Regions from separate parts of the Mycobacterium shinjukuense genome, predicted to be linked through region 2. Evidence: predicted binding sites of a transcription regulator. Region 2 holds the regulator's gene; the other holds the start of a gene.
What was found. The regulator LexA, encoded in region 2, represses DNA repair genes until DNA is damaged. The targets are predictions, from matches to a motif close to CGAACANNTGTTCG.

Region 1: G6N20_RS02890 (HNH endonuclease signature motif containing protein) is a predicted target of LexA. The motif match lies at 1,130-1,143, and genes of this name have one in related genera.

The regions. Positions count from the first base shown of each region.
Region 1 is NZ_AP022575.1:632,881-640,037, forward strand. Features, by position in the region: gene G6N20_RS02880 (hypothetical protein) at 1-736, shown strand, start outside; gene G6N20_RS02885 (hypothetical protein) at 729-965, shown strand; gene G6N20_RS02890 (HNH endonuclease signature motif containing protein) at 1,312-2,568, shown strand; gene G6N20_RS02895 (IS30 family transposase) at 2,596-3,432, opposite strand; partial or broken gene G6N20_RS02900 (type ISP restriction/modification enzyme) at 3,815-4,090, shown strand; gene G6N20_RS02905 (ribbon-helix-helix domain-containing protein) at 4,445-4,672, opposite strand; gene G6N20_RS02910 (MMPL/RND family transporter) at 5,097-7,157, opposite strand, start outside.
Region 2 is NZ_AP022575.1:2,285,910-2,293,066, forward strand. Features, by position in the region: gene G6N20_RS10170 (alpha/beta fold hydrolase) at 1-955, shown strand, start outside; gene G6N20_RS10175 (PhzF family phenazine biosynthesis protein) at 1,004-1,702, shown strand; gene G6N20_RS10180 (peroxynitrite isomerase) at 1,715-2,200, opposite strand; gene nrdR (transcriptional regulator NrdR) at 2,213-2,677, opposite strand; gene G6N20_RS10190 (LysM peptidoglycan-binding domain-containing protein) at 2,841-3,323, opposite strand; gene lexA (transcriptional repressor LexA) at 3,511-4,245, shown strand; gene G6N20_RS10200 (sunset domain-containing protein) at 4,264-6,486, opposite strand; gene G6N20_RS10205 (TerC/Alx family metal homeostasis membrane protein) at 6,803-7,157, shown strand, end outside.

The DNA of each region.
Region 1 (7,157 bases), 1.7 Mb from region 2:
GAACAACGCGGTGCGTCGTCTCGGCGCGGCACTGCGCGACGGAGTCGATCCGCCGATCGACCGTCCGTCATACGCCGAGGTGATGGTGTGGCATGCAGACTTGGCCGCCGAGGTGCAGGCCCAGGTTGAGGGCGGGAGCTGGTCGATTGCGTCGGAGCTACTGGTCACCTCGCGAGCCAAGACCCAAGACACCCTGGTAGCAAAGTTGCGGCGCCAGCCCAACCTGCAACTGAACACCATCCAAGACCTCGCCGGTGTCCGCATCGATGCCGACTTACTGTTGGGCGAGCAGACGAGACTTGCCCGTGAGGTCGCCAATCACTTCGGTGCCGACGAGTCGGCGATTCATGATCTGCGTGATCACCCGCACGCCGGTTACCGGGCCGTCCATGTCTGGCTTCGGTTGCCTGCGGGTCGTGTCGAGATACAGATTCGGACCATCTTGCAGAGCTTGTGGGCCAACTGCTACGAGCGTCTCGCTGACGCGTACGGCCGCGGCATCCTCTATGGCGAACCGATCGAGCGGTTGGCAACTTCTGGCGTTGGCCCGGCGCAGCTTCCGGAGCCGGTACGGGTTATGCAAGACGCGTCGGCGAAACTGGCGATGCATGAGGCCGAGTGGCAGCAGTGCGCTGAGATCGAAGATCCCGGTCAGCGGGCGACGGTGCTGGCCACGATCAAGTCGAGGCTGGAAGGGGCCATCGATCAGGCCGAGTCAGAAATCGAAGGTGGGTGACGTGGCCGGTTATGTCGTCGAGTACGACCGGCGCACCCACGCGCGTCGCATCACCGAGTTCGCCACCCCGCGTGCGGCGATGGAGCACCGGCTGAAGCTGGAAGCCGAGCGCACCGACCGGAACGTCGAAGTCGTTGCGCTCGTTAGTACGTCACTGGACACCCTGAAGCAAACCCATTCGCGGTACTTCGCGGGTGACGAGCTGAACGTCGGAAACGGCGCGCGGTAGATCCTGTTTGAGCTTCCGCGAGTTTGTCGGGGACGGTCGGCGTGCGGCAGCCAGATCCGGTAACCGGGTAATGGTGCCAGCTGCCGACGTTTGTTGGTGTTCTCGACATTCGCGGCGTAGTTCCCGCTTAATGGGCCCACCACGCCAGTATCGGCGCGATTGTCCAAAGATGCGATCGTCATGGTCACATGGAATGGTGATCCTGTCTCGCCCCGTAGCGATGAGCGGCTACAGCCGCCGTCTCAGCTAACCCTGGCACACAGGGATTCTTCGCGGGTGATGACGGCATTGTCCCGGCGCGGATCGGCTGCCCAGACTTGTCAGACCGGGCTGCGATGATGAGGTCATGTCCTTGACCGCATCGCCCGGTGCTACGGCAGTGAGCCCTGCCCAGCGCCTGGAGGTGTTGTTCGAGGAGTTGGCGGAGTTGGCCGGTCAGCGCAACGCGATTGATGGGCGCATCGTGGAGATCGTGGCCGAGCTGGATCGCGACGAGCTGTGGGGTGCTACGGGGGCGCGGTCGGTGGCGGCGTTGGTGGCTTGGAAGATGGGCTCGTCGTCGGGGAACGCTCACACGATCGCCGCCGTGGCGCGTCGGCTGCGGGAGTTTCCGCGCTGCGCCCAGGGCATGCGGGAGGGCCGGTTGTCGCTGGATCAGGTCGGCGTCATCGCGGCGCGGGCGGGCGAGGGATCCGATGAGCATTATGCGGAGCTGGCCGGGGTCGCCACGGTCAGCCAGCTGCGCACCGCGCTCAAGCTGGAACCGCGACCCGAACCCGCACCCGATTCTCGGCCGCAACCGCAGCCCTCGATCACCAAGAGCACCGATGAGGAGTTCAGTTGCTGGCGGATCAAACTTCCCCACCTGGACGCGGCGAAGTTCGACGCGGCACTGCGGTCTCATCTTGATGCGCTGATCGCCGAGTGGCGCCACGATCACGACAATCGCGACCGCCCGTCAGATCAACGGCCCCCGTTGCCGGGCAATGTCGAGGCGTTTATGCGCCTGGTCGAGGCGGGGTGGGACGCCGAGGTGGCCCGCCGGCCGCACGGCCAGCACACCACCGTGGTGATGCATCTGGACGTGCAGGAGCGCGCCGCTGCGCTGCACCTGGGTCCGCTGCTATCGGAGTCTGAACGCCGGTACCTGATGTGTGATGCCACCTATGAGGTCTGGTTCGAACGTGACGGTGAGGTCATCGGCTCCGGCCGAGCGACCCGCCAGATCAACCGCCGGCTTCGCCGTGCGCTAGAGCACCGCCACCCCACGTGCGCGGTTCCAGGCTGCGGCGCCACCCGGGGCCTGCACGCCCATCACATCCGGCACTGGGAAGACGGTGGGGCCACCGAGCTGGCCAACCTGGTGCTGGTCTGCCCCTATCACCACCGGCTGCACCATCGAGGCATCATCACCATCACCGGACCCGCACCCAACCTCACCATCACCGACAGCGTGGGCCGGCCACTGAGCGCAGGATCGCTAGCCCGCCCACCGAAGAAACCCCCGCCCGCCGTAGCGCCCTGCCCCGGACCCACCGGCGAGCGCGCCGACTGGTGGTGGTATGAACCATTCCAGCCGCAACCACCCCCGACAAACAACTAGGCAGGTCACCGGGGCCGGTCACTACTGTCAACGGCACCCGAAAACTGACCCCGGCGCGGCACTCGGGTTCAACCGCGGATTCGCGCGGTCGTCGCAACACAGGACGAATTTCATGGTGCCAGTTCGGATTCGAAGACCTCGGCCGGGGTGCGCCAGCCGAGGATCTTCCGCGGGCGGGTGTTGAGCAGTTGCTCGACGCGGCGCACCTCGTCGGGGCCATGCACGGACGGGTCGCTGCCCTTGGGGAAACACTGGCGGAGCAGACCGTTGGCGTTCTCGTTGGTTCCGCGCAGCCGTGCGCAGCCACGGCGACGCCGGCGGGGCGAAGTAAATCCCCTCGGCGAACAACTCGGCCAGCAGATCGTGGCGCGCCATCTGCGCGCCCTGGTCCCAGGTGAGCGTCAGCCGTGCAGCGTCCGGGATCGAGGTGAGCAGGTGAGTGGCCGCGGCGGCGAACGCCTCGCCGGTATGCCCGGCCGGGAGGTGTACCAGGCGCACGAGTCGGCTGCGGCGTTCCACGATGGTGCCGATCGCCGAGCGGGTGTGGCGGCCGACGATCGTGTCGCCTTCCCCGTCGCCGATACGCTGCCGCAACTCGACAATCGGTGGTCGCTGGTCGATCGGCTTGGCAGGGATCACGTACCGCACCTCGCGGGTGTCGGGGCGGCGGCGGCGTTTCCGCATCGGCCGCGCAGTGCGTAGCTTGTTTGTCAATGTTCGTGCCAGGCCGGACTTTTCGGCGTTGTAGAGGCCACGGTAGATCGTCTCGTGGGTGACATGCCAGCCCGGCCGTTGCGGGTAGGTCCTGCGCAGCCAGGAGCTGATCTGCTCCGGGCTCCCGCCCTTCTCGAGCTTGCCGGCCACTACCGCCCGTAACTCCGCGTCGATCAGCAGGCGACCGGACCGACGGCGGCGAGGATCAACTCCCAATACTGCGACTCCACACTCAAGCGGCCCTTGCGCACTCGGCTCGTCATCAACACATCCGTTCTTCTACCAGCAGTGTTGCGACGAACTGTTGAACCCGAGTGCCGTCAGGAGGCCAGTTTTCACGCCGTCGACAACTACCAGCACCGTGTTGATGCTCAAACAGGTTGGGACATCAAGAATTTGGTTCGTACTACCCGCTGATGCCGCATCCTGAAAAATCAGGGGCGACAACCAAACCCGCACCGCCGCCGACCCGCTACCCGACGACCTCCGCACGCCCCCCTCAAGATTCGCGCTGACGATGCGCACCAAGGGGGCCGAGCGCTATCTGCTCGGTTCACGCTCGGCGCTGGGCTGGATCGTCGACCGCGACCGCGTCACCAGCGACAAAGCGTCCGGAATCGTCAGCGATCCCAACGACTGCTGCGACGAGCGCGACGATCCCACCTACATTGTCGATCTCATCAAGAAGGTCACCACCGTCAGCGTCGAGACCATAAAGATCGTTGACAGCCTCGCCGGCTGTTCGCGCCAGCAGGCCATCAAGGAATCACCGTGGACGCCCCGACATGGTTGGGATGCACGACGCTGAAGTGGCGGCGGTCGAAAGTTGGGATCTCCCAAGCGCTCCGCCGCGGCCACCATGGAGGCGTCGACGCTGCCCAGCGGTAGGTTTCGATACCGTGCGACGAGCTCAGCGATGCGCAACCAGTCGTCGGCGGCTACAGGCTCGACACTGAACGCGCCGTCAGCGAGGTCGCCGAGGAATCGCACCTCTGGTTCGCCACCGAGGCGAGTGCCCAGCAGGTAGACCACCTCGGTGAGACGAGCGTCGGGACGATCAGCTGGCCGGGATGCGTTTCGAGCAGTGTCAGCGACGACGCATGGTGGACGTCATCGGCGTCCACATAGGCATAGCGGGGGCCAGCGTCGACGAGAATGGCGGCTATCGCCCGACCTCGCCGGCAAGGATCTCCTCGATGCGCTCGGAGATGTCGGTACGGCCACCGCTGCCAGCGCCCGCGGCCTGAAGGCGACGGCGCCCAGTGGATTGACCGAGATAAGCCTCGAGAGCTTCCCGGGTGATCTCCGAAATGGTCAGATTCCGGCGCCGGGCCTCATGCCGCAGACGCGCATCGAGAGCGTCGGAGATCTTGACCGTGGTGCGGCGCATGTATGCCAGCATATCCGGGGCATCCACCAAAACGCCCCGGAGCTCACCCGCGACAGCCGAGCAGCAGCCGGGCTGAATGGTCAGCGGAAGGCCGATTGTGTGGAGCTCGGTGGGGCTTGGCGATGCCGGCTGCCATGTTGCTGGACGCCCAGTGGCACCGAGTCGTCAGGCCCCAATCCGCGCTTTCTGCAGTCACTGAATTCACTTGCGCACCATCGGATTATCCCTGTGCACGAGGTGGCGCGCGCCGGCCAACCCCGAATACCACTCGAACATACATATATTCGGGTAGCCGGGAGGAGATCGTCGAGGCGCGATCGCTGATGATGACCGCGATCGCGCCATCACCTGCGCGGACCGCCCGGCCCTGGGACCGAACTCGCTGGTGCAACGAATTAGCAAGAGTGTGAGTGCAATTCGAGAGTCACCCAGCGCGCTCCGATTCCCTGAGCAGCAGTTGACGAACCACTCGGCGTGGACCGTAGGGCCGCAGCATCCTGCTGGCGGGGCGGGGCCGCACCGATTGCGGCCACCAGAACCACCGTCCCAGCAGCGCGGCGATGGACGGCGTCATGAACGAGCGCACGATCAGCGTGTCAAACAGCAGACCCAGGCCGATGGTGGTGCCGATCTGACCCAGAACACGCAAATCGCTGAACACAAAGGAGGACATGGTGGCGGCGAACACCAGGCCGGCCGAGGTCACCACGGAGCCGGAGCCGGCCATCGCGCGGATGATCCCGGTGTTTAATCCGGCGCCGACTTCCTCCTTGAACCGCGAGATCAGCAGCAGGTTGTAGTCCGATCCCACCGCCAGCAGCAGGATGACGGCCAGCGCCAGCACGATCCAATACAGCTGGATACCCAGAATGTCCTGCCAGACCAGCACGGAGAGCCCAAAGGAGGCGCCCAACGACAGCGCCACCGTGCCCACGATGACGAGTGCGGCGACCAGACTTCGCGTGATGATCATCATGATCAGCAAGATCAGGCTCAGCGCGGCGATCGCCGCGATCATCAGGTCGTACTTTGCGCCGTCCTGAATGTCCTTGAACGTCGCGGCGGTGCCGGCGAGATAGATGTTGGCGCCCGCCAGCGGGGTGCCCTTCACCGCCTCATGTGCCGCGACCTTGATGGCGTCCACATGCGAGATGCCTTCGGGCGTCGCCGGATCGCCTTCATGGGAGATGATCATGCGAGCGGCCTTGCCGTCCGGCGAGAGAAACATTTTCAGGCCCCGCTTGAAGTCGGGGTTGTTGAAAGCCTCCGGCGGCAGATAAAACGAATCGTCGTTCTTGGCGGCATCAAAGGCCTGACCCATGGCGGTCGCGTTGTCGGTCAATGCCTGCTGCTGGGCGGTGATCCCGGAGTTGGTGGCATAGTTGGACAACACCAATTCCAGATTGGCCTCCTGGCTGGCGATCTGAGCCGTTATCAGCGCCACCAGTTGCGGCTGGGTCGCATCCAGTTTGTCCAGCGATGCCGTCAGGTTCTGGAACTGTTCGCTGAGCTGGTCGATGCCGTCGGTGGCGTCATAGATGGACCTGAGCGCAAAGCAGATCGGGATGTCGTAGCAGTGCTTCTCCCAATAGAAATAACTGCGAATCGGCCTGAAGAAGTCGTCGAAGTTCGCGATCTTGTCCCGCAGATCGTTCATCAAAACCAACGTGTCGTGAAAGCTTTGGGCCTGGTCGTGCGTGGCGGCGGCGAGCTCCTGCTGAAGGGCGTACTGCTGCCGCAAGATGTGAATCGTTTTCCTGATCTCCTCGGCCTGCTTCAGCAAGTCGTGCGCACGGTCTTGCTGGAATTTCAGGTTTTGGGTCTGGCCGACGCTTTGCATGCTGATCTGGAACGGTATTGTGCTGTGGTCGATCGGGGTTCCCAAGGGTCTGGTCATGGCTTGCACCAGGGCGATACCCCGAAGGTGGAAGACACCTTTGGCCACCCGGTCCAAGATCAGCATGTCGGCCGGGTTGCGCATGTCGTGATCGGTCTCGATCATCAGCAGCTCGGGATTGAGCCGGGCCTGGGAGAAATGCCGCTCGGCTGCGGCGTATCCAACGTTGGCCGGCGCGGTGCCGGGCATGTAGTGCCGCGCGTCGTAGCTCGTCTTGTATCCGGGCAGGGCGGCCAGACCGACAATGGCCACCGCGCAGGTCACCGCAAGAATGGGCCCGGGCCAGCGGACGATCGCCGTACCGATCCGCCGCCATCCCCGGGTCCTCATCTTGCGCTTCGGTTCGCAAAGGCCGAAATGGCTGCCCACGGCGAGCACGGCCGGGGCCAGGGTCAGCGCGGCGACCAGCGCGATGAGGATTCCTATGGCGGCGGGAATGCCCAGGCTTTGGAAATAAGGTAGTCGGGTGAAGCTCAGGCAATACACCGCGCCGGCCACGGTCAGCCCCGAGCCCAGCACGACGTGCGCGGTCCCGTGATACATGTTGTCAAACGAGGTGGCCCGATCCTGGGCGGCCAATCGCCCCTC
Region 2 (7,157 bases):
CCACGGCTACAAGCGGGCGTTTCGGATCGCCGGCTCCGGTCCCGCGATCCTGCTGATCCACGGCATCGGGGACAATTCGACCACCTGGACCGGCGTCCACGCCAAGCTCGCCCAGCGGTTCACCGTCGTCGCCCCGGATCTTTTGGGGCACGGCAAGTCCGACAAGCCGCGCGCCGACTACTCGGTCGCGGCGTACGCCAACGGCATGCGCGACCTACTCAGCGTGCTCGATATCGAGCAGGTGACCATTGTGGGTCATTCGCTCGGCGGCGGGGTCGCGATGCAATTCGCCTACCAGTTCCCGCAGCTGGTCGAACGGCTGATCCTGGTCAGCACCGGTGGGGTCACCAGGGATGTCAACTTTGTCTTCCGGTTGGCCTCGCTGCCGTTGGGCAGCGAAGCCATGGCGGTGCTGCGGTTACCCCTCGTGCTTCCGGCCGTGCAGATCGCCGGACGGGTGCTGGGTAAGGCGATCGGCACCACCAGTCTGGGGCACGACCTGCCGAACGTGCTGCGGGTGCTCAACGACCTGCCGGAGCCGACGGCCTCGGCGGCGTTTGGTCGCACGCTGCGGGCCGTGGTGGACTGGCGCGGGCAGATCGTCACGATGCTGGACCGATGTTATTTGACCGAGGCCATCCCGGTGCAGATCATCTGGGGAAACCGGGACGTGGTGGTCCCCGTCCGCCACGCCCACATGGCACATGCCGCGATGCCGGGCTCGCGACTGGAAATCTTCGAGGGCTCGGGGCATTTCCCGTTTCACGACGACCCGGCCCGCTTCATCGACATCGTTCAGCGCTTCATCGACAGCACTCAGCCCGCCGAATACGACCAGGCGGCGCTGCGCGCACTGCTGCGCAAAGGGGGCGGCGAACGAACGGTCTCCGGCCCGGCCGACACCCGCGTCGCGGTGTTGACCGCCATGGGTGCCGACGAACGCAGCGCCACCTGAGCCACCCCGTCTCGCGCTCGATCGTCGGGTCGGTCGTAAAGTCGGGCCATGGGCGTCGACGTCACCGTGTTGCGGGTTTTCACCGATCCCGACGGGAATTTCGGTAACCCGCTCGCCGTGATCGGCGCCGGCCTGGTGGGGCCGCGCGACCGGCAACGCCTCGCCGCCCAATTGGGTTACAGCGAAACCGTATTCGTCGATCTTCCGGCCGCCGGCTCGACCACCGCGCACGCCACCATCTACACCCCCCGCACCGAGCTTGCCTTCGCCGGCCACCCGACCGTCGGGGCGGCCTGGTGGCTGCGGGAGCGTGGCACGCCGATCAAAACGCTGCAGGTGCCGGCCGGTCTGGTGCAGGTGAGCTACGGCGTCGGCGCGGCGGGCGATCTCACCGCGATCAGCGCGCGCGCCGAATGGGCGCCCGAGTTTGCCATCCACGACGTCGACACACTGGATGCCCTTGCGGCGGCCGATCCCGCCGATTTTCCCGACGACATCGCCCACTACCTGTGGACCTGGATCGACCGGCCGGCCGGGTCGCTGCGGGCGCGCATGTTTGCCGGCAACCTGGGTGTGGAGGAAGACGAAGCAACCGGTTTTGCCGCCATCCGGATGACCGACTACCTGAGCCGCGACCTCACCATCACCCAAGGCAAGGGATCGATCATCGAAACCACCTGGAGCCCTGAGGGCTGGGTGCGCATCGCCGGCCGTGTCACCAAAGACGCTGTCACACGACAGGACTGACGTCGGCAAGGCTCAGTGCTTGCGGTTCAGGACGGCGCTGAGATGATGCTGCAGGGGTTGGCCGACCGCGCCCATCCGCAGCGAATATCGGAGTTGGTCACCGTCGATTCGGATGGACCGGCCCAGCGCGGTCACCTCTTTGGCCGTCGGGGTCAAGCCGATGTCGGTGGCGGTCAACTCGACCTCGATGACGCCGCCGCCCGCCGCGTACGTGCCCACCTCGATCTCGGTGATGCCGCTGGGATGAGCCAGCACCAGCTCAACCCGACCGGGTTGCGGCACCCGCAGATACCCCGTCTCGGCGTGCAGCGGCGTCCCATCGGCAACCGCCATGGTCCTTTGCCCGTAGACCAGAAACGGCTTGCCCACATGGGAGAACACGACCTCTTCCAAGTAGTCGAACGGCTGGATGGTTGGATACTCGCCCTTGCCCCGACCCGCCCAGGTACCCAGGAGCGGCGCCAATGCCGCCAGGTCGGGGTGCAGGTCGGGGCGCATGACGGCGGTCGCTCAGCCGGACGTCGATACCTTGCGGTGCGCGCGCAGCGCCTCGATCTCGCGCTCGAAATCGTCGGCCGAGGAAAACGACCGGTATACCGACGCGAACCTCAGGTAAGCCACCTCGTCGAGGTCACGCAGCGGCCCAAGGATCGCCAGGCCGACGTCGTGACTGGGGACTTCTGGGGATCCGGTGGCCCGCACGGTGTCCTCGACCTGCTGGGCCAGCAGGTTCAGCGCGTCGTCGTCGACCTGGCGTCCTTGGCATGCCCGGCGCACGCCGCTGATGACCTTGTCCCGGCTGAACGGCTCGGTGACCCCGCTGCGCTTGACCACGGCCAGCACCGCGGTCTCCACCGTGGTGAACCGGCGTCCACACTCGGGGCACGACCGGCGGCGCCGAATGGCCTGGCCCTCATCCGTTTCCCGCGAGTCGACCACCCGGGAATCGGGATGCCGGCAGAACGGACAGTGCATCGCCGCTCCTTTGCCATGTCGACATCCCGGTATCGCAGACGCCTCCGAGGGTACCTGGACGCGGCGCCGCAGGGCCAACGCTGTCGCGATCCATCCGCGCTCGACGCCATGATCACCGAGGAACGGTGCGGTAGCGCGGTTTTCGCCGGACACCGCCCCACCTTCAGCCGACCGGGGCGATCAGCGTCTGACCCGCGACCAGCGTCGTGGAATCCAGCGCGTTGAGCTCGCGGATGCGCTCGGCCACCCGACCGACCGGGGCCTCGGGCGCCACCCGGGCCGCCACGTCTTGCAGGGACTCCCCCGCGTCCACCCGCACCACGGCAAGCCTGTCGGGTAGCCCGGTGAACGAATCGGAGGAACCGCCGTCGATCACCGCGCCGAGGTGCGACACCAACCCGAGCCAGAGGGTGATCAGCGCGGCGAGCAGGGCCAGTCCAAGGGTGGTCAGCGCGCTGACGGGATGCCGGCGATGACAACCGGCCGACATCGGCACACCGGTGCCGCGGTGGCACAGCGGGCCGCCGCCCGGCCGAGACGGATGCGGCCTTCGCGAGCCGGGCTGGCCGAATCGGCCAGCGCGCGGCGCGCGGTTGGGGTGTGACGCGCGCCCGGCGCGCGACGGCGCTGCGTGGATGAGTGTCATGACGGTCCCTTCGGTCGATCGCTCGTGTGTTCGACCATAGTCGACCATGCGTTCGATAGCCGAACATTTGATCGACGTGTGTCGCACGGTCACCACGCTAAACCGCGCCACCGACACGCCCCGCCGGCGCGACACGCCGTCGAACACATGTTTGATTCTTGGCCGCGATGGGGCTACAGTCAATGCCATGAGCGACGGCAAGGACACCTCAGCCCCTCACGGGGCGGCCCCTGACGCGGCGGCCGCTGGCGCGCAACCGGCCGGCCGCGCGGATTCCTCACTGACCGAGCGGCAGCGCACCATCCTGAACGTCATCCGCACCTCGGTCACCACCCGCGGCTACCCGCCGAGCATCCGGGAGATCGGCGACGCTGTCGGGTTGACATCGACGTCCTCGGTGGCTCACCAGCTGCGCACCCTGGAGCGCAAGGGCTACCTGCGTCGGGACCCCAACCGGCCCCGGGCCGTCGACGTGCGCGGCGCCGAGGGCGGCACGGCGGCCGCGGCCGCCGTGCTCACCGACGTGGCCGGCTCGGATGCGTTGCCGGAACCCACCTATGTTCCCGTCCTCGGGCGCATCGCCGCCGGCGGCCCGATCCTTGCCGAGGAGGCCGTCGAAGACGTGTTCCCGCTGCCGCGTGAGCTGGTCGGCGAGGGGACGCTGTTCCTGCTCAAGGTGGTCGGCGACTCGATGGTCGAGGCCGCGATCTGCGACGGCGACTGGGTGGTCGTGCGACAGCAGAACGTCGCCGACAACGGCGACATCGTGGCAGCCCTGATCGACGGCGAGGCCACCGTCAAGACGTTCAAACGGGCGGGCGGTCAGGTGTGGCTGATGCCGCACAACCCGGCCTTCGATCCGATCCCCGGCAATGAGGCGACGGTGCTGGGCAAGGTCGTCACGGTGATCCGCAAGGTGTGACGCGCCCTGGGGTCGCGGCTAGTCCGCTTTGACGAAACCGTTGGCTTGCGCGGCTTCTTCGCTGGCGAACCAAATTTCGGCGAGCGTGTCGTGGTAGAGCGCACTGCCGGGCGTGTAGTACAAGCCGTACCGGGCACTGGCCTTGATCGGATATCCGGCCGGCGCCCGGTACGGGTCGTCGGCCAGCGGCAGGTGGATCGTCGGGCGCGCGGCCGGGCGCCGCCCCGGTGCGGCCGCGGGAGGTGGAGCGGCTTCCGGGACCGCCTCATGGCCGGGCACTGCGGCCGCCGCTTCGCCGTACGTCGCCGGCTCGGCGGCGGCGTGGCGCCCAGTAGTCCGCACCTCCGGAACGGCCGCATCCGCAATGACGACGTCCCCACCAGCGGCTTCCGACGGGACGCCACCGGGGTAGAAGGTGTCCGGAAACGCGGTCTCCAGGCCCGCTGATTCCGGAACGGCCTCTGGTCCGACGGCTTCGGGCGCGAAGGCTTCCGGCGCGAATTCTTCGGGTGCCACCGATTCGGGAACAAAGGGTTCCGCGGCCACGGCCTCGGAAATATCGGCGCGCCACCCGATGGGCGTGGTGTCCACCGCATCGGAGTCTTCCGCCTCCAACCCGAAGCCCTGGTCGAACCCGGACAGTAGGTCGCTGGCGCCACCACCGGAGACCTCTTCGGCCACACCGATGGCGGTCCCGGCACCTCGCGGCCAGCTGACCCGCGCAGCGGCACCGACATCCGGCGCCGCCCGCTCAACCGGACGCGACTGGCTGGGGGGAAAGTTTTCCGCGCCGAAATCGACGTCGTCGTGGGGCGGCCAGTGCCCCTCGGCGCCCTCCTCATAGCCGCCCAGGTCATCATGGGTGGGCTCGTGGGCGGCGGCCGGCTGGGCGGCGCGACGCCTCCGCAACCCAACCACGGCCAGCACGGCCAGCACGACCAGCAGCACCGCCGCACCGGCCGCCGCCAGCCACCACCAATGCCAGGTGAACTTCGTGGCGGGCGGGGCCGCCGCCGTGGTGCTGGGCTGGTTCTGCCCGGGCACCTGCAGCCCCGACAGCAGGGGCGCCAGGTTCGCCGGTTCGGTGGTGAACGTGTTCTTCGCGCGGTTCCACGAGATTGTGCCGCCGGTGAACTTCTGCGAGACCACGTCGCCGTCCACGGTTTGGTCCCCGACCGGCGCACCGAGCTTACCGACGGGACCTTTGAGCTTGTCCCACGCGGCCTTGATCGCGCCGCGCACCACAAACGCGCCATGGTCGGGCGTCCAGAAGATCACCGGCTTGTCGGCCGCGGAGAACGCGGCAATCCGGCTGGCCGGGGTGATGCCGCCGTCAGACTCGTTGGCGATCGGGAATCCCAGGTCGCTGCCAACCGGCCCACCCAGCGACTCATACTTCTGCAGGATGTCACCCTCGACGGCGTTGGCACCGGTGGCCGGGCTGAAAAACACCTTGCCACCAACGAAGTCCTGGGCGATGCCGTCACCCCCGATCGGGTACGGGTCCCCCTTCTTGGCGCCCAACGGGCCGGCGGCCCCGCCCGCAGCGCGCCAGGCCATGTTGATGGCGGCGGTGGGATCGATGGCCACCTGCAAGTCCGTCAACTGGTCGGCCAATCCCGGCGGGACGGTGGTGAATTCCTTGGTCTTCCTGTTCCAAGAGATCTCACCGCCGCTGAACTTCTGGGAAGCGACCTCGCCATCGTAGGTTTCATCCCCGATCGGAGCACCCAGCACGCCGCCCGAGCTGCCGAGCTTGTCCCACGCGGCGTTCAACGCGCCGCGCACGACGAACGCACCGTGGTCGGGCGTCCAGAAAATCACCGGGTTGTCGCTGGCGGCGAAGGTGCTCACCCGACTGTCGGGTCCGGCGAGGCCGGGAACTTCGTTGATGGTCGGGAACCCCAGATCGCTGCCGGCCGGACCGCCGAGAGACTCGTATTTGTCCAGGATCGGCCCGTACATGTATTTGGCACCGGTGGCCGGGGTGAAGAACATCCTGCCGCCGTCGAAGTCCAGCGCGAACCCGTCGCCGACGGGGTAGACGTCGCCCTTGCGGGCGCCCAGCGGTGACGTGTCGCCGCCGGCCTTTTCCCACGCGGCCATCATGGCGTTCTCCGCGTCGCCAATCGGAGATGCCGCCGCGGTCGGCGCCACCAGCAACGCGGCCACCGATGCCGCCGCGATGCCGACCAGCGCACGCCGGACCAGCGTGTTCACTTGACCTCTCTGCCTGTTCACCAAGCCTCCCAGCCGATGCCCTGCCCGCCCGCGATCCGGTGGAATTTTCCCGGGGTGGGCCGTCTCCCAGCTACGGTCCGCATCGTCGCCGGGCTCGCATAACTCTGCTCTAGCGAACGACAAATGCGAAGTCAATTCCGCAAATATTACGAAAACGGATATCTCGCCGATGTCGAAATGATGCCGGGCAGCGCTCGCGCCGCGAAAATCCGTACCGCGACCAGCGCTGCGGGTAGGTTACTGTGCCGGAGACCGCGGGCACCACCCACTCGCGGGGGACAACCCGACTGACGCGGTGAGAGGAAGCTCGGCCGAGATGGGTGTTTCCGGACTTGTCTGGGCCCTGACCGTCGGCGTGATCGCCGGCCTGTTGCTGTTCGACTACGTCTTCCACGTACGCCAGACTCACGTGCCGACGCTACGCGAGGCCGCGATCTGGTCGGCGACCTACGTCGGGATCGCCATTGTGTTCGGGATCGGCGTATTCGTCTTGGGCAGCCCGGAGATGGCGACCGAATACTTCGCGGGCTACCTGAGCAACAAGGCGTTGTCGGTGGACAACCTGTTCGTCTTCGTGGTGATCATCAGCGGCTTCGGGGTGCCCCGGGTTGCCCAGCAGAAGGTGCTGTTGTTCGGTGTCGTGTTCGCGCTGGTCGCACGCACCGGACTCA